DNA from 4 places in the Rhizobium sp. WYJ-E13 genome. Region 4 is predicted to be linked to each of the others. Evidence: riboswitches for the same ligand, from Rfam matches in the RefSeq annotation. Region 4 holds a riboswitch; each other region holds the start of a gene.

Region 1 (4,208 bases), 1.9 Mb from region 4:
CGACATGCGTAAAACAAAGACTTAAAGCGTGGCAAGCGAATCTGAAAGATCGCGACACGCTTTAGCCGGTCGCGCGTCAGCATCCGGATAATCAGGCACGCCGTATCGATCGGCGTCCCTGATCTGCCAGCGCATCGGCCCGTTCGTTACCATCGGCGCCGGAATGGCCCTTGCACCAGGCAATGCTTATCAGGGAATTCTCGGATAGCTGGATATCGATGGCTTTCCAGATTTTCGCATCTGATATCGCTCGGTTTCTGGCCTTGCCGGTCGGGTTGCTTTTCTTCCAGCCATTGTTTCTCCAGATCGGACGCCAGCTGTTGCAGCCTTCGACGGCATAGGCGGAATCGGACCAGATGACTGCCGCTACATCAGCTGCTGAGCCGTTGATCCAGATTGCCGCCTCAAGCACGGCCGTCACTTCCATCGCGTTATTGGAGGAATCCTTTGCACCGCCAAAGCCGGAGGCGATCTCGACGCCATCGCGATAGGCGACGAAGGCCCATCCCCCATGCCTTGCGCCGGGTTCAAAACAACCGTCTACGAAAACGTGAAGGCCCCGCCGGGTGTGCGGTATTTCTGCGGACGTTTCGCGAGCGTGGGATTCGTCGAAAATATCTGTCATATCAACTGTCTGGATATCAACGGTCTCCCGCGTGATTGCAGGAGACAGGAAAGTGGAAGTATCTGGCTTGCTGGATAAGATCGCAAAAATACGCTAGGAATTACTGCGAGCTTATTAAGGGAAACACGTTAAGACAACGCGCGGTGGGTTGAAGTCGCAACTCGCTGATAGATGCCTTTCTCTTTTCGGAACGACGTCGTGAAACGCCGAAACCTGTATCTCGTTTTCTTTCTGGCATTCGCGGCTCCTGCGGCGGCGCAGACCAATGCGATCTGTGAGGATCTGCGCGGGCGCCTTGCCGACCTGCCGCAAACCTTCGGCAACAGCAGCAGCGAGATGCGCCAATATGCCGGCGCGCTTGCCGAACAGAATCTCGAATTGCGCAAGGTGCGCAGCGATCTGCGCCGGTATGGCTGTACCTCCGGCAGCATGGTCGTCGTTGGCGGCGACAATGCCGGCTTCTGCGCCGAGCTCGAGCATGCTGAAGCCAGGATGGTCGACAATATCCGCTTCCTTCAGGATCGCCGCAACGAGTTGCGCCAGTCCGGCCCCGATGCGGCCCGCGCGGAACTGATGGCCGCGCTCGAAGACAATGACTGCAACAGCGACAGTTTCAGCGGGCCTGCCGCAGGCGACGCCTACGCGCCGGCTCCGAGCATCGAAGAGCAGGCCATGCGCAGCGACACGTTCATCCCGCTCGGCGGCGGCGAGCGCTATGGCCTGCCGCGCGCCGAAATGCTCTCGCCCGTCAGCACCATCTGCGTGCGCACCTGCGATGGCGGCTTCTTCCCGATCAGCAACAATGCCACCTCGGTCGATTTCGACCGTGATGCCGCGACCTGCTCGAAGATGTGCCCTGGCGTCGAGACGGAACTCTTCTATCGCGACGTTTCCAGTACCGAGACCTCGAACATGATTTCGACGGCAACCGGAGCGCCCTACAGCGCGATGAAGAACGCCTTCGCCTACAAGACCCGTGCACCTGGCGAAAAATCCGCCTGCTCCTGCAATCTGTCTGCCTATTACGAGCAGATGCGAAAGAGCCAGGCCGCCTATGCGCCGGCGCCCGAGCCGAAGGGCTCGATCACCACGATCCAGACGGAAGCGCCGAAGGCGGCCAGCACCCCGCCCGCTCCCCAGTCGCAGGTGGCGGATCGCCCCTATGATCCCTCTGCCAGCAAGGTCCGGCAGATCGGCCCGCAATTCCTTGCCGGCGATCAGGGCAAGATCGATCTCGCTAATCCGGCGATGTCAGGCCCCCAACCTCAACAGCAGTAGTGACCGGCTCACGGTCCGATCGTCCCCAGCCGTCATGGAAGACGAGATCTTCCAGCGGCATGCGCTGCCGCCAGCCTTTGACCGCCAGTTCCGGCTCCTCATAGAGCCGGTCGACGAAGCCGGCGCAGAGCCAGGCCACCACCTCGATATGATCGGGGATGCCGAGGATTTCCTTCAGGTCGCCCTCGCGAAAAATGCTGACCCAGCCGATGCCGACACCTTCCGCTCGCGCCGCAAGCCACAGGTTTTGGATGGCGCAGACGGTGGAATAGCTGTCCATGCGCGGATTATGCGTGCGCCCCAGCACCACGCTGCCGCTGCGGGTAGGATCACAAGTCACGCAGATGCCGAGCGGCGCCTCGACGATGCCTTCGAGCTTCAGCGAGCGATAGGCCTGCCGCCGCTCGGCGGTAAACATCAGGGCCGCTTCCTCATTCGCCTTCGCGAAGGCATCGCGCACCTGCGCCCTCACCTCGGCACTTTTCACCAGAATGAAATTCCACGGCTGCATGAAACCGACCGAAGGCGCGTGATGGGCCGCCATCAGCAATCGCGTGACGAGATCATCCGGCAGGGGATCGGGCAGGAACTGGCTGCGCACATCGCGCCGCGTCGTGATCGCATGATAGACGGCCTCACGTTCGGCCGCAGAAAAGCTGGATGCCGGGCAAACGGCATCGTCAATGGGTCGCATCGTCAAATCCCCAACAACGCAACCGCCCGCCGTCCGCGCGGGTTGGGTCTATCTTGCCAGGCCGGTCTTCTGACTTGGCGTCATCCACTTGGCCGCAGCCTTCCCGGCCTTTAGGCCAGTGGCGTGATTGAGCGGCAAGCGTCGGCCTTACAGCGTTGGGCACGTTCCGGTCTTGCACCGGATTCCCGATTCTCCCGCTTGTGACGGCGGGCACCTGACGGGCGATCTATGGCGTGGAAACGGCATGGCAGCAAGTCAATTCGGCGAATAGGCCTGGAACGGAACTGCATCTCCGCCCCTGCCCGGTAAGGGGCTCTCACCTGTAAAATTCTGCGTGACAATTGGTTTCCGCATCGCTACATAGCCTGCATGTCGATCTCGTCCGTCTACGCATCGCGATTTTATTCGTACCGCTGCTTCCAGCGGATGCGGGTCTGCGCGTAACCAAAACCAACGCGACGACAACCCGAACAGCCGCTAGTCTACCTGGCGGCTTTTTTCGTTCCGCACGGTATGACCAAACAGGAGAGCATACCGTGACTGATACTATTGATGATCTGCGCATCGTCGAGATCACCCCGCTGACCAGGCCGGCCGATATCATCTCGGAAATCCCGCGTGACCGCGAGATTACCAGGACCGTGACCGGCACGCGCGACACGATCCACGACATCCTCACCGGCAAGGACGACCGCCAATTGGTCATCATCGGCCCCTGCTCGATCCATGATCCGGCGGCCGCCCGTGAATATGCGTCCCGGCTCGTTGAGCAGCGACGACGCCTGTCCGGCGATCTCGAAATCGTCATGCGCGTCTATTTCGAAAAGCCCCGCACCACCATCGGCTGGAAAGGCCTGATCAACGACCCGCATCTCGACGGCACCTACCGTATCGAGGAAGGCCTGCGCCTTGCGCGCCGCCTGCTGCTCGACATCAACGCCATGGGCCTGCCGGCCGGCTGCGAATTCCTCGACACGATCACGCCGCAATATATCGCCGATCTCGTCAGCTACGGCGCCATCGGCGCGCGCACGACCGAAAGCCAGATCCATCGTCAGCTCGCCTCGGGTCTCTCCTGCCCGATCGGCTTCAAGAACGGCACGGATGGCGGCGCGCGTGTCGCGCTCGACGCGATCATGGCCGCTTCCCAGCCGCACCATTTCCCGGCCGTCACCAAGGACGGACAGGCAGCGATTGCCTCCACCCGCGGCAACGAGGACTGCCACATCATCCTGCGCGGCGGCAAGCGGCCCAACTATGAAGCGGCCGATGTCCAGGCCGTGATCGCCGAAGCGACCAAGCTCAGTGTCGACCCGCGCATGCTGATCGATGCCAGCCACGCCAACAGCGGCAAGGACCCGATGAACCAGCCGAAGGTCGTCCGAGACGTCGCCGGCCAGATCGTCGCGGGCAACCACCACATCAAGGGCATGATGATCGAGAGCAACCTCGTCGCCGGCCGCCAGGACCTCGTGCCCGGCAAGCCGCTGGTTTACGGCCAGTCCATCACTGACGGCTGTATCGGCTGGGACATGTCGGTGGATGTGCTCGAGGATCTCGCCAAGGCCGTCCGCGACCGCCGCAAGGCCGCCGTCGCGGCTTAGGTGGTCG
Region 2 (4,208 bases), 1.1 Mb from region 4:
CCGGCATGCGCCGCGGCAATTGCCGCAAGCTCGGTGTCGGCAGCCGACAGGAACAGGATATCGCCCGGCGACTGGCCGAGGTCGATTGCCTCGTCCCCGTCGCTGATCGTTCCCTGCTGGGCCAGAAGCAGATGCATTTTATATCCTCATGCGAGCGCTTCGATCGCCTTGCGCACCGCGTCCTGATCCATCTCGTGCAGGCCGATGACAACGAGACGCGTGCTGCGCGTTTCACCCGATGCCCAGGCGCGGTCGAAATACTGGTCGATACGGACACCCACGGCCTGCAGCTGCAGGCGCATCGGCTTGCCGGAGACGTCGATGAAGCCCTTGAGGCGCAGCACGTCATGCTCGGCAATGATGCCCTTCAGCTTCTCGACGAAACCGGCCGTGTCCGAGATCGCACCAAGCTCGACGACGAAACTGTCGAATTCGTCGTGATCGTGGGGCTTACCGTCCTCATGCTCCAGCTCGTGATGGGACTTGCGGTTGACGACGTCGTCTTCCGTGCCGATGCCGAGGCCGAGCAGCACGCTTGCCGGCACATCGCCATTCCTGGCCTCGATCATCACAGGCTTGCGGGCAATGCGCGAGGCAACCTCGCTCTTCACGCGGCCGAGGCCATCGCTGTCGATAAGATCGGTCTTATTGAGCACGATCAGGTCGGCGCAGGTCAGCTGATCTTCGAAAAGCTCTTCGATCGGGCTTTCATGATCGAGCGATTCATCCTCGACGCGGCGCGCATCGACGGCATCGTGGTCATCGGCAAAACGACCAGCGGCGACAGCGGCACTATCGACGACGGTGATGACGCCATCGACGGTGACTTCGCTGCGAATATCCGGCCAGTTGAAGGCGGCCACCAGCGGCTGCGGCAAAGCGAGGCCCGAGGTTTCGATGACGATATGGTCCGGACGCTGATCGCGCTCCAGAAGCTTCGTCATGGTCGGAATGAAATCGTCGGCGACCGTGCAGCAGATGCAGCCATTGGTGAGCTCGATAATATCGTCTTCGGTGCAATTCTCCGCCCCGCAGCCCTTCAGCACATCGCCATCGACGCCGAGATCACCGAACTCGTTGATGATGAGCGCGATCTTCTTGCCCCCGGCATTGGTGAGCAGGTTGCGGATCATGGTCGTCTTGCCGGCGCCGAGGAAGCCGGTGATGACGGTCGCGGGAATTTTCTGCTGCATGGAACTAACCCTTCATTTTCAGCGGCAATCCTGCCGCGATAAAATAGACGTCGTCGGCCTCTGCCGCGATCATCTGGTGCAGCCGGCCGGCATGGTCGCGAAACTCGCGCGCCATGCGGTTTTCGGGCACGATGCCGAGGCCGACTTCATTGGAAACGATGACGAGCCGCGCCTTTGCGTCAGGGAGAAAGGCGGCGAGCGATGCGGACTGCGCAGCGATATCGCGCCCCTCCATCATCAGGTTGGTGAGCCAGAGCGTCAGGCAGTCGACCAGGATTGCCCTGCCCTCGCCATCGATGGCCGCAAGGCGCTCCATGAGATCGAGCGGCTCCTCATGCGTGGTCCAGGAGGGACCGCGATCGGCCTTGTGCTGGTCGATACGCGCCTGCATCTCCCCGTCCCACGCCCGGCCGGTGGCGATGTAGTGGCGGTCGAGGCCGCTGGCTGTCACGAGATTTTCGGCGAAGCGGGATTTGCCGGAGCGCGCGCCGCCGAGGATGAAGGTGGCGGTCATGCGCAAACGCTCCTATGAGAGAGGATGCGGCGGCTTGTTCTAAGTGTACTTTCCTTGGCGACAGAGGGGGGTGCCACAGACTCGACGCAAGAGGCCGAAAGCACCGCACCGACGCCTCCCAATCGCACCGCCAAAGGCAGCACCGAACCATATCCTTCAGCCAAAACAACCTCCGTGCTGGCAGCGGGCAAAACACCCAGTTGGGCACTATGCCCGGCACGGATGGCAGGTCTCCTGGCTCGCAGTTGTCGGCCGCGACAGGGGCAACCGTTTCCGGTCGCCCCTGATCGTGCCAGCGGATCTGCCTCGCCTTCCCGGCTGCATCTCGTGAAAAGGCGGACGATTCGTAGAAAGAGAGGCGTCCTGCCCCGGCTGATCACGGTGCATTTCCAGTGGCTTTTCCGGCGCCTGTTCCACCTTGCCCGCCCGCAGGATGCGGGCCGTCGGCGCGGCAGTCGAAATGCCGGACGGAAGACCCTGACTGCTCTACAGTCGCGGGGTCGGCTGTGATGAAGGCCCCCGACTTGGGTCCGCCTCGTCACATTCCCTTTTCATCCGGAAGGCGTCAGGCCGATCCGGAACCATCCATTATGTGGTTTCATGGTTAGGCGCGCGCAACCCCCATGTCAATTGCCCCGCACTGTGCCAGAGAGGTTCATCTCTACTTACACTACCAAGATTATCGTGTTTATTCAAAATCTTATGTCATAGAAACTTTACTGCCCGGCCGGTATTTAGCCGCAATTGGCAGGCATGCGGTGCCGCCTGCCACCCTTGACCGCCGCTCCTGTCGCCTAGTTCTCCTATGATGCTCTCCCGAATGGATATCCGCCGCTTCCGGCCCTTCACAACCATATTCGATTTGGGACGCCTGCGCGCCCTCGCCAGACAAAGTGAAATAGGCCTGGTCTTTGCCGGCGCGCTGGTCGGCATCGCTGCGGGGCTGGCGGTCAGCGCCATGAGTTTCGTGTCCGAGGCAATGCACCGGTTGATCTTCGGCATCGAAACCGAAACCCGGCTCAGCGCTTCGCAGATCGACAACCAGTTCCTGCTGATGACGGCGCCTTTCGCCGGCGGTATCCTACTCGGCTTGTTGTTCTTCATCCTCGCCAAGTGGCGCAAGAAGCCGATGGTCGACCCGATCGAGGCCAATGCGCTGCATGGCGGTCGCCTGTCTTTGACAGACAGCATTCTCGTCGCCGTCCAGAACATCATCTCCAACGGCTTCGGCGCCTCGGTCGGTCTGGAAGCCGGCTATACGCAGCTTGCAGCCGGCATCGCCTCGAAATTCGGCCTGAAACTGCAACTGCGCCGCGCCGATCTGCGCGTGCTTGTCGGCTGCGGCGCTGCCGGCGCCATCGCGGCCGCCTTCAATGCGCCGCTGACCGGCGCGTTCTACGCCTTCGAGCTCATCATCGGCACATACGCCATCGTCTCGCTGACACCGGTCGTCGTTGCAGCCCTGGTCGCCACACTGGTTGCACGCCTGCTTGCCGGTAGCGATTTCATCATCGATGTCGGCAGTTTCGGCGCTGTCCAGCCGGCCGATTACGTGCCGGCGATCGCACTCGGCGCCTTCTGCGCCGGCATTGGCATCCTGCTCATGCAGGGCGTCGCCTTCGTCGAGGAACTGGCACGAAAGAGCTCCGTCCCGCTGCCCTTTCGCCCGGCGCTCGGCGGCATCGTCGTCGGCCTGCTGGCGCTGGTCTCGCCGCAGATTCTGGCCGCCGGACATGGCGCACTGCATCTGAACCTCGCCAACGAAGTAACGATCCCCGCCCTTATCAGCCTGTTTTTGCTGAAATCGGTCGCTTCGGCTGTCTCGATCGGCTCCGGCTTCAGGGGCGGCCTGTTCTTCGCTTCACTCTTCATGGGCGCGCTGCTCGGCAAGCTCTTTGCCTATTCCGCCCCCTATTTTGCCGATGCGACGCTGACCCCCGTCATCTATGCCGTGGTCGGCATGAGTTCGCTTGCCGTCGCCGTCATCGGCGGGCCGCTGACCATGACCTTCCTCGCACTGGAGATTACCGGCGACTTTCCGATCACCGCCCTCGTGCTCGCCGCCGTCATCACTTCCTCGCTCGTGGTTCGCACCACCTTCGGCTACTCCTTCGCCACATGGCGTTTCCACCTGCGCGGCGAGAGCATCCGCAGCGCCCATGATGTCGGCTGGATCCGCAACCTGACCGTCGACAAGCTGATGCGCGCCGATGTGAAGACGGCTAAAAACAGCATGACGCTCGGCGACTTCAAGACGGCCTACCCGATCGGCTCGACTCAGCGCGTCATCCTTGTTGACGATCAGGACAAATATGCAGGTCTGGTGCTCGTCCCGGAAATCTACGCAAATCCCACCAGCGCGCAGGACGAAGCCCAGAATCTCGCCGATTTCATCCGCTATAAAAACGATTTCCTGCAGCCGCAGATGAACGCCAAGCAGGCAGCCGCGATCTTCGACAAGACCGAAAGCGAAGCACTCGCCGTCGTCAACAACATGATCG
Region 3 (4,208 bases), 1.3 Mb from region 4:
AGCCGACCATGCTGACGACGCTCGCCGTCATCGCGGCCGTGACGGCGAGCAGGGTGAACTGCACCCGGCGCACCGGGACGCCGAGCGCGGCTGCGGCATCCGTGCCGAAGGCGAAGGCATCGAGCGCACGCACATGCGCGAGGCAGAGGATGAAGCCGATCACGGCGATGGGCACGGAAAGATAGACATCCGGCCAGCGCACGCCGCTCAGCGATCCCAAGAGCCAGAAGAGCACGCCGCGGGCCTGTTCGGCATTGGCCGAGGTGGTGACGATATAGGAGGTCAGCGCATTGAAAAGCTGCGAGCCCGCCACGCCGCAGAGAATGATGCGCTCGCTGGTGCCGCCGGCACCGGCCGCCAGCACGCCGACCAGCAGGAAGGCGGCGACCGCGCCGATGAAGGCCCCGCTCGACAGGCCCAGTACGCCATAACCGAGGCCTGCTATCATGACGCAGACGGCCCCCGTCGATGCGCCGGCGGAGATGCCGAGCACATAGGGTTCGGCGAGCGGGTTGCGCAGCAGCGCCTGCAGGATCGCGCCGCAAAGCGCCAGCGACGCACCGGCGCTTGCCGCCACCAGCGCGCGGCTGAGGCGGTAATCCCAGATGATGCCCTGATGGATGCGGCTGAGCTCGAACGCCGTGCCGAACAGGCGGTTGGAGACCGCCTTTGCCGTGGTGGCGAGCGGGATGGCGATCTCGCCGATCGACACGGCAAGGCTGATCATCAGTGCGAGCAGGATGACGGCGGCGATGGTGAGCGCGGCAAGCGCCCACCATGTCCTCTGTGGCGAAAGCGCCTGGCTCACTGTGTCAGACCGAAGGACTTGATGCCCTTTGCCAGCGTTTCGATGCCGTCGATCGTGCGGATCGTCGGGTTCATCGACTGCGCGTCCATCATGATAAAGCGCTTGTTTTTCACCGCATCCAGTTCCCTGGTGACCGGATCATTCTCCAGGAAATCCACCTTCACCCTGGGATCGTCGGCGGCATAGCGGCGGCGGTCCATGGTGGCGATGACGATGACGGAAGGATTGGCCTGCGTAATCGTTTCCCAGCCGACGAGGGGCCATTCCTCTTCAGTCGTCACGACGTTCTTCGCGCCGAGCGTTTTCAGGATATAGGCCGGCGCGCTGTTCTTGCCGGCGATGAAGGCATCGCCCTCGACCTCCTTGCTGGAGAACCAGAATACGACAGGCAGGTTCTTGGCGGCAGCACCAGCGACGGAGGCCGCGGCATCGGCCTCGCGCTTTTTCAGGTCGGCAATCAGTGCGTCGCCGCGGTCTTTCACGTCGAAGATCTCGGAGAGTTCGGCGATTTCCTGATAGATCAGGTCCATCGTGAACAGTTCCTTGCGCACGCCATCACCGCCATCGGTGTTGATCTTGGCGACGCAATCGGCCGGCGCGACATAGGTGTTGATGCCGAGATCCTTGAACTGCTCGCGCTTGCCGACGGAGCCTTGCGTGCCGACATGCCATTCGAATTCGGCAGTCACAAGATCGGGCTCCGCGCCGACGACGGATTCGAAGCTCGGGTCATTGTCGGCCAGCCGTTTGATCCTGCTGTTGACATCGGCATATTGCGGCAGGACCGGGCCGACCCAGACGGCGGTGCCGGCGATCTTGTCGGCAAGGCCGAGCGAGAACAGCACTTCGGTCATGCCCTGGCCGATCGAAACGATCCTGGCCGGCGCTTTTTCGAAGGTGACCTGCTGGCCGCAATTGGTGAGGGTGAGGGGATATTGGGTGGCGGCAAAGGCGGGCGCAGCAAAGCCGGCCAGCCCGAGCGCGAGGGAAAAGCTCTTCAGACGCTGTCGCATGGGAAACTCTCGATCAGAAGGAAAAGGGCTGGCGGATGCCGGTGCGCGAAAGCGCGAACGAAGCCGGCGAGCGGCAAGCTAGCGGCGGATCGTCCAATCGAGACGGATGGATGGCGGCAGGTGGAGAGGGGTCTTGTCAATCATGTCTGCTCCTTGTCGGGCATCCCCGCCCGGCTGATTGGATCGTGATCGACGGCAGGTCTCCTGGCTCGCGAATATGTGCCGGTCATCTGCCTTCCCGCGACATCGCAGTGGCACGGCCCTGAGGCCGAGGGCATGATCGCTAAAGCGATCAACCCCGAGATCGACAATCCGCTTACAGTTGCGGGGGCAGCCACGGTCTCGGTCCCTCTTGGGTCGTCCTCACCGTGTTCCCTATTATTCCCGTCGGAGTTCTCTTCGGGGAACCGTCGCCCCGATCTATGACGCCGCCGTGGGCGACGTCAAGCACCGGAATGCGAAGTGTGTCGGATCCGACGCCGCCTTGGTGGCTGACGCCCGAGCCGCGCGGCGGCGGATGTGAGCGCGGTGGCGACTGCGGAGACAGTGAAAGGGCGCCGGTACATGAAATCTCCCTAAATGTAATAACATTACATAGCCACTGTTATAAGGTTACACCTGCGTTGTCCAGTCCCGGCTGTCGGATTTTTGAGAAATTGGGCGCGGGCCTCGTCTGATGTCTGGCCGGCTCTTCATCGTGACAGGATGGTGGCGTATGACGCAAGCCATCGACAGCGATTGGTGAGCCGAGCCCCTTCAAAGCAGCCGATGGCTATTGTGGCGCGACGTCCGTCATCTCTTCGCGATCCTGCAGGATGCGGTCGATCAGGCCCCATTCCACGGCCTCTTGCGCCGTCATGAAGCGATCGCGATCCATTGCCTGCTCGAACTCCTCATAGGATCGGCCGCAATGTTCGGCGTAGAGGCGCGTCATGAGCTGCTTCGTCTTCCTGATTTCCTCCGCATGGATGAGCATGTCGGAGGCCTGGCCCTGGAAGCCGCCGAGGGGCTGGTGGATGAGGATGCTGGCATTCGGAAGGGCATACCGCTCTCCCGGCTGACCGGCCATCAGCAGGAAGGAGCCCATGGAGCGGGCCGTTCCCATGCAGAGCGTGTGCACCGGCGCGCGGATGAAGCGCATCGTGTCGTACATGGCAAAGCCGCTGGTCACGACGCCGCCAGGCGAATTGATATAGAGATTGATGGGCTTTTTTGGATTTTCGGCTTCGAGGAACAGCAGTTGGGCGCAGACGAGGGCCGAAACGGTGTCGTTGATCTCGCCGTTCAGAAAGATGATCCGCTCTCGCAGGAGCCGGGAATAGATGTCGAAGGATCGCTCACCTCTCGAGGATTGTTCGACGACCATAGGGACGAGTTGCATCGTTTCGCGCATCGGCGAACTCCAATCTTCCAGAGTTATGAGGGGAAAGGCCTGCCGCGTCAGGCGGCGAGCATCATGGTCTGCCCGTTGTTGTTGGCGACCGATCTCGAAAGCCGCTCGAAAGTGGCTCCGGTCAGCTCGTGGACGATGCGCAGACTGGTTCCGCCGGATGCGTTCGCGGCGATCGTGAAGGTGACGGTGCTTTCGAGATAGGGCGGGGCATCGTCGCGCAATCGGTAGCGGATTTCCTTGCTCGGTGTCTCGGAGAGCGATTGCGGATCGGCAAGCGCCTCCTTCGGCAGCCATTTCTCCCGGAATTCCGCGATGCTGATCGCGCGCCAGACCTTTTCCAGTGGCGCATCCAACTCATATGTCTGTTCGAAGCCGCTTTGTTGTTGCTTGGCTTTCACCTTGGCTTTCACCTCGTTCATTGATCCATATCCTTCAGCAAGAGCTTGAGATCATCGATGCGGGCCGGCCAGTAGGCGCGATATTTCGCCAGCCATTGGGCGATGAGGGTGAGCCCCTCGGGGTCGACCTCGTAATTCACGAAACGACCCTCCTTCTGTTCGCGCACCAGCCTTGCCGCTCGCAGCACGGCGAGATGCTGGGACATCGCCGGCTGGCTGATATCCATGCCTTGGCGAAGCGCGCTGGCATTCATGCTGCCGGTCGCCAGTTTCTCGAAGATCGTGCGGCGTGTCGGGTCCGCGAGGGCGCGGAAAATGTCGTGTTGCATCATGATGACGCATAAGCACAGACTTATGTGATTCGCAAGGGCTTGCGTCATCTGCGCGTCTTGCGAACCCGATGCGAGCGCCGAGGTCTCCGTCGGGCGGAAAAAGGCCGCGCCTCTGGAACATCGCAGGCCCGGCCTCGTTGGGCTTTTGCATGCGAGCTCTTCACGCAAGCCGGAGAATAAGGCCATGGCGAATCCTCCCACAGCGATCAAGGTTCTGGCACCCGATCCTCATCCGTCAGCCCCCGTTCCGCCACCCGGAAAACC
Region 4 (4,208 bases):
CGACGCTGGTGCCGAAGAATGCGTTGCTCGAAACGGGCGGTGAGGTGAAGGAAGTGCCGGCGGAAACGCTTACCGTCGGCTCAGTCATTCTCGTACGGCCGGGCGATCGGATTTCCGCCGACGGTACGATCCTGTCTGGTGAGAGCGCCATCGACGAAGCGCCGGTGACCGGCGAAAGCACGCCGGTGCGCAAGGGAACCGGCGAGACCGTCTTCGCTGGCACGGTGAATGGCGATGCCGCAGTGCGCATTCGTGTGACGGCCGCTGCCGAGGACAATACGATTGCCCGCGTCGTCAAGCTGGTGGAGGAGGCGCAGGAATCCAAGGCGCCGACGGAGCGCTTCATCGACCGCTTTTCGCGCTATTACACGCCGGGTGTTGTCGTCGTGGCGGTTCTGGTGGCGATCCTGCCGCCGCTGCTGACGGGCGCGGCTTGGGGCGAATGGATCTACAAGGGCCTTGCGATCCTGCTGATCGGTTGCCCTTGCGCGCTCGTCATTTCCACGCCGGCTGCGATTGCCGCTTCTCTTTCGGCGGGTGCGCGCCGCGGGTTGCTGATGAAGGGCGGCGCAGTTCTGGAATCGCTTGGCAAGGTGACGGCCGTTGCCTTCGACAAGACGGGTACGCTGACCGTTGGCAAGCCGCAGGTGACCGATATCATTGCCTTTGGACGCTCTGAGACGCAGGTGCTGTCACGCGCCGCGGTCCTGGAGCAAGCTTCCAGCCATCCGTTGGCGCTGGCGATCCTAAACCGGGCGAAAGCCGATGGTGTACCCATGCCGCCGGCTTTCGAACTTGAGGCGCTGCCGGGCAAGGGTGTGACGGGCAAGGTGGGCGGCGAAACGCTCGATCTCCTGTCGCCGCCGGCTGCGCGTGAGCGTAGAGCGCTGAATGCGGAGCAGGATCAGCAGGTTACCATCCTGAATGGCGCGGGCAAAAGTGTTTCGGTGCTGCTGATCGATGGCGTCGCTGCCGGCCTGATCGCCATGCGCGACGAGCCACGCGAGGACGCAAAGAGCGGCCTTGCGACGCTGAAGGCGGCCGGTGTGCGGGCCATCATGCTGACCGGTGATAACAAGCGCACGGCAGCCGCCGTTGCCGGTGATCTCGGCATCGACTGGCGCGGCGAGCTGCTGCCGCAGGACAAGCAGCGCATCGTCGGCGAATTGAAGAAGGAAGGGCTTTTCGTCGCCAAGGTCGGTGACGGCATCAACGATGCGCCGGCGCTTGCTGCTGCCGATGTCGGCATCGCCATGGGCGGCGGCACCGACGTGGCGCTGGAAACGGCGGATGCGGCGGTGCTGCATGGACGTGTCGGCGACGTGGCGCGCATGATCGACCTTTCGAAGCGGACGATGCGCAATATCATGCAGAACATCACCATCGCGCTCGGGCTGAAGGCAGTGTTTCTCGTCACCACTATAGCCGGCATTACCGGCCTGTGGCCGGCGATCCTGGCGGATACGGGCGCGACCGTGCTGGTGACGATGAATGCGCTTCGCCTTCTTCGGATGAAGACATAAAGATTTCTCTATATCATCCTGCGATTGGATGCGGCAGTGCATGCTTGCCGCATCGTGGTTCCACGACCGAACTTCTGATGTTGGCGCGCGAGCGCCTGACGAATGGGCAGCTTTGGATCAACGCCGATTGCGGTCTGAAGACGCGTAAATGGGAGGAGGTTCGCCCAGCGCTCGTCAACATGGTGGCGGCTGCTCGATTGTTGCGCGGTGCCGCAGCAACGACCCGCGCATGAGCGCCTAGTCGATTCCTGGGGGAGCCGGCTATATGCCGGCTTTCACCTTTGAGGCCTCCTCCACAGCCTGTTTTCTTTAACCATTCGTTAACCACGTTTTTCACAGGAATGCAGCGATTTCAAACATTCCGTAGCGCGATGTACAAACCATCCGTTGACGCAAACCGGGATTCGCGTACTATATCTAGTGTTCAAGGTTCCTTCGATTCGTGAGGGTCGGGGGCTAAGACGGGAATACGGTGCGTTTCGCCATGACGGCGCGACAAAGCCGGAGCTGCCCCCGCAACTGTAAGCGGCGAGCAACTGTCCGATTTCAGGTCACTGAGGCATGAGGCTTTGGGAAGGCTGGGGCAGGGGCTTCGACCCGTAAGCCAGGAGACCTGCCTTGAATAAAACGTCCACGGGCGGGGTGTCCGGAAAGTCGCGTGCATGAAAGCGGAATCCATCCGTGCTGTTACGCTGCCCCGAACGTCCTCATGAGCACTTCGGGGTTGAAGTTATGTCGAGAACGTCAAGGCCGCCGCCCGCGCAAATCCTGCAAGGGATAATTTCAGGCGTTTAAGCGCCGACTCTGCAAGATCATCGTCAAGCGTTACCCCGGACGCCGCAAGGCGCCCGTGCCCTGTACTGCGTCCGAAATTCATTGACATCACGAGGAACATGATGAGCGTTACCGTTTACAGCAAGCCTGCCTGCGTTCAGTGCACCGCCACCTATCGCGCCCTCGACCGTCTGGGCGTCGACTATCAGATCATCGATATTTCCGAGGATGCCGACGCGCTCGATCGCGTTCGCGGCATGGGCTACATGCAGGTTCCGGTCGTCGTTGCCGGCGAGAACCACTGGGCGGGCTTCCGTCCCGACATGATCAGCGCGCTCTCCTAATTGGAGAAGAGCGATGGGCCTGATCGTCTACTATTCCAGCCGGTCCGAGAATACCCATCGTTTCGTCGAGAAGCTGGGACTGCGCGCGGCGCGCATTCCCCTCAGTGCTGAAGACATCCACATTCGCGAACCCTACGTGCTGATCTCGCCCACCTATTGCGGGGATGGCGGCCCAGGGATCGTAAAGGGAGCCGTGCCCAAGCAGGTAATCCGCTTCCTCAACGATGCGGAAAACCGCTCCAATATCCGCGGCGTGATTGCAGCGGGCAACAGCAATTTCGGCGAGACCTACGGGCTTGCCGGCGACGTGATCTCGCAGAAGTGCCGGGTGCCCTACCTCTACAGGTTCGAGCTTCTGGGAACTGCCGAGGATGTCGCCAATGTCAAAGACGGGATGGGACGATTTTGGACACGGGAACGAACCTGACGCGGGATGCGGGTGTAAAACCGCTAAAGGCCGTGGAAGCGCTGGACTATCATGCGCTGAACGCGATGCTGAACCTCTATGACGATGAGGGCAAGATCCAGCTCGACAAGGATCGCATGGCGGCAAAGCAGTATTTCCTGCAGCATGTGAACCAGAACACGGTGTTCTTCCATAATCTCAAGGAGAAGCTCGATTATCTGGTGACCGAAGGCTATTACGAGCAGGACGTACTCGATCAGTATTCCTTCAATTTCGTCCGCGATCTGTTCGACGAAGCCTATGCCAAGAAGTTCCGGTTCCCGACCTTCCTCGGCGCCTTCAAATATTACACCAGCTACACGCTGAAGACCTTCGACGGTAAGCGCTATCTCGAGCGCTACGAGGACCGTATCTGCATGGTGGCGCTGGCGCTTGCCAGAGGCAATGAACAGCTGGCACGCGATCTGATGGAAGAGATCATTACCGGCCGTTTCCAGCCGGCAACGCCGACCTTCCTCAATGCCGGCAAGAAGCAGCGCGGCGAACTCGTCTCCTGCTTCCTGCTGCGCGTCGAAGACAATATGGAATCGATCGGCCGCTCCATCAATTCGGCGCTGCAGCTTTCCAAGCGCGGCGGCGGCGTGGCGTTGTCGCTGACGAACATTCGTGAGGCCGGTGCGCCGATCAAACAGATCGAAAACCAGTCTTCCGGCATCATCCCCGTCATGAAGCTGCTCGAGGACTCGTTCTCCTATGCCAATCAGCTCGGCGCGCGACAGGGTGCGGGCGCGGTTTATCTCAACGCGCATCACCCTGATATCATGCGCTTTCTCGATACCAAGCGCGAAAATGCCGATGAGAAGATCCGCATCAAGACGCTGTCACTCGGCGTCGTCGTGCCTGATATCACTTTCGAACTCGCCAAGAACAATGAGGACATGTATCTCTTCTCGCCCTATGACGTGGAGCGGGTCTATGGCGTGCCCTTCACCGAGATCTCGGTGACGGAAAAGTATCGCGAGATGGTGGCGGATGCCCGTATCACCAAGAAGAAGATCAAGGCGCGCGAATTCTTCCAGGTGATCGCCGAAATCCAGTTTGAGAGCGGCTATCCCTACATCATGTTCGAAGACACGGTGAACCGGGCAAACCCGATTGCCG

Evidence for each region. Region 4 has a riboswitch for cobalamin ahead of nrdH (glutaredoxin-like protein NrdH). Riboswitches for the same ligand answer to the same signal wherever they lie in the genome.
Region 1: linked by a shared signal. The riboswitch ahead of bluB (5,6-dimethylbenzimidazole synthase) and the one ahead of nrdH (glutaredoxin-like protein NrdH) in region 4 are both predicted to bind cobalamin.
Region 2: linked by a shared signal. The riboswitch ahead of cobU (bifunctional adenosylcobinamide kinase/adenosylcobinamide-phosphate guanylyltransferase) and the one ahead of nrdH (glutaredoxin-like protein NrdH) in region 4 are both predicted to bind cobalamin.
Region 3: linked by a shared signal. The riboswitch ahead of KQ933_RS11360 (ABC transporter substrate-binding protein) and the one ahead of nrdH (glutaredoxin-like protein NrdH) in region 4 are both predicted to bind cobalamin.

Annotation. Positions count from the first base shown of each region.
Region 1 covers NZ_CP076853.1:1,650,886-1,655,093, forward strand. The annotation lists gene KQ933_RS08275 (ribonuclease H) at 92-625, opposite strand; gene KQ933_RS08280 (DUF2865 domain-containing protein) at 824-1,903, shown strand; gene bluB (5,6-dimethylbenzimidazole synthase) at 1,863-2,597, opposite strand; cobalamin riboswitch at 2,639-2,830, opposite strand; gene KQ933_RS08290 (3-deoxy-7-phosphoheptulonate synthase) at 3,134-4,201, shown strand.
Region 2 covers NZ_CP076853.1:2,354,578-2,358,785, forward strand. The annotation lists gene cobN (cobaltochelatase subunit CobN) at 1-137, opposite strand, end outside; gene cobW (cobalamin biosynthesis protein CobW) at 147-1,193, opposite strand; gene cobU (bifunctional adenosylcobinamide kinase/adenosylcobinamide-phosphate guanylyltransferase) at 1,198-1,707, opposite strand; cobalamin riboswitch at 1,914-2,308, opposite strand; gene KQ933_RS11960 (chloride channel protein) at 2,516-4,208, shown strand, end outside.
Region 3 covers NZ_CP076853.1:2,239,804-2,244,011, reverse strand. The annotation lists gene KQ933_RS11365 (iron ABC transporter permease) at 1-808, opposite strand, end outside; gene KQ933_RS11360 (ABC transporter substrate-binding protein) at 805-1,821, opposite strand; cobalamin riboswitch at 1,998-2,248, opposite strand; gene KQ933_RS11355 (ATP-dependent Clp protease proteolytic subunit) at 2,594-3,214, opposite strand; gene KQ933_RS11350 (SRPBCC domain-containing protein) at 3,262-3,633, opposite strand; gene KQ933_RS11345 (helix-turn-helix transcriptional regulator) at 3,630-3,944, opposite strand; gene KQ933_RS11340 (hypothetical protein) at 4,129-4,208, shown strand, end outside.
Region 4 covers NZ_CP076853.1:3,502,690-3,506,897, reverse strand. The annotation lists gene KQ933_RS17465 (heavy metal translocating P-type ATPase) at 1-1,523, shown strand, start outside; partial or broken gene KQ933_RS17460 (hypothetical protein) at 1,589-1,756, shown strand; cobalamin riboswitch at 1,934-2,159, shown strand; gene nrdH (glutaredoxin-like protein NrdH) at 2,420-2,641, shown strand; gene nrdI (class Ib ribonucleoside-diphosphate reductase assembly flavoprotein NrdI) at 2,655-3,068, shown strand; gene nrdE (class 1b ribonucleoside-diphosphate reductase subunit alpha) at 3,047-4,208, shown strand, end outside.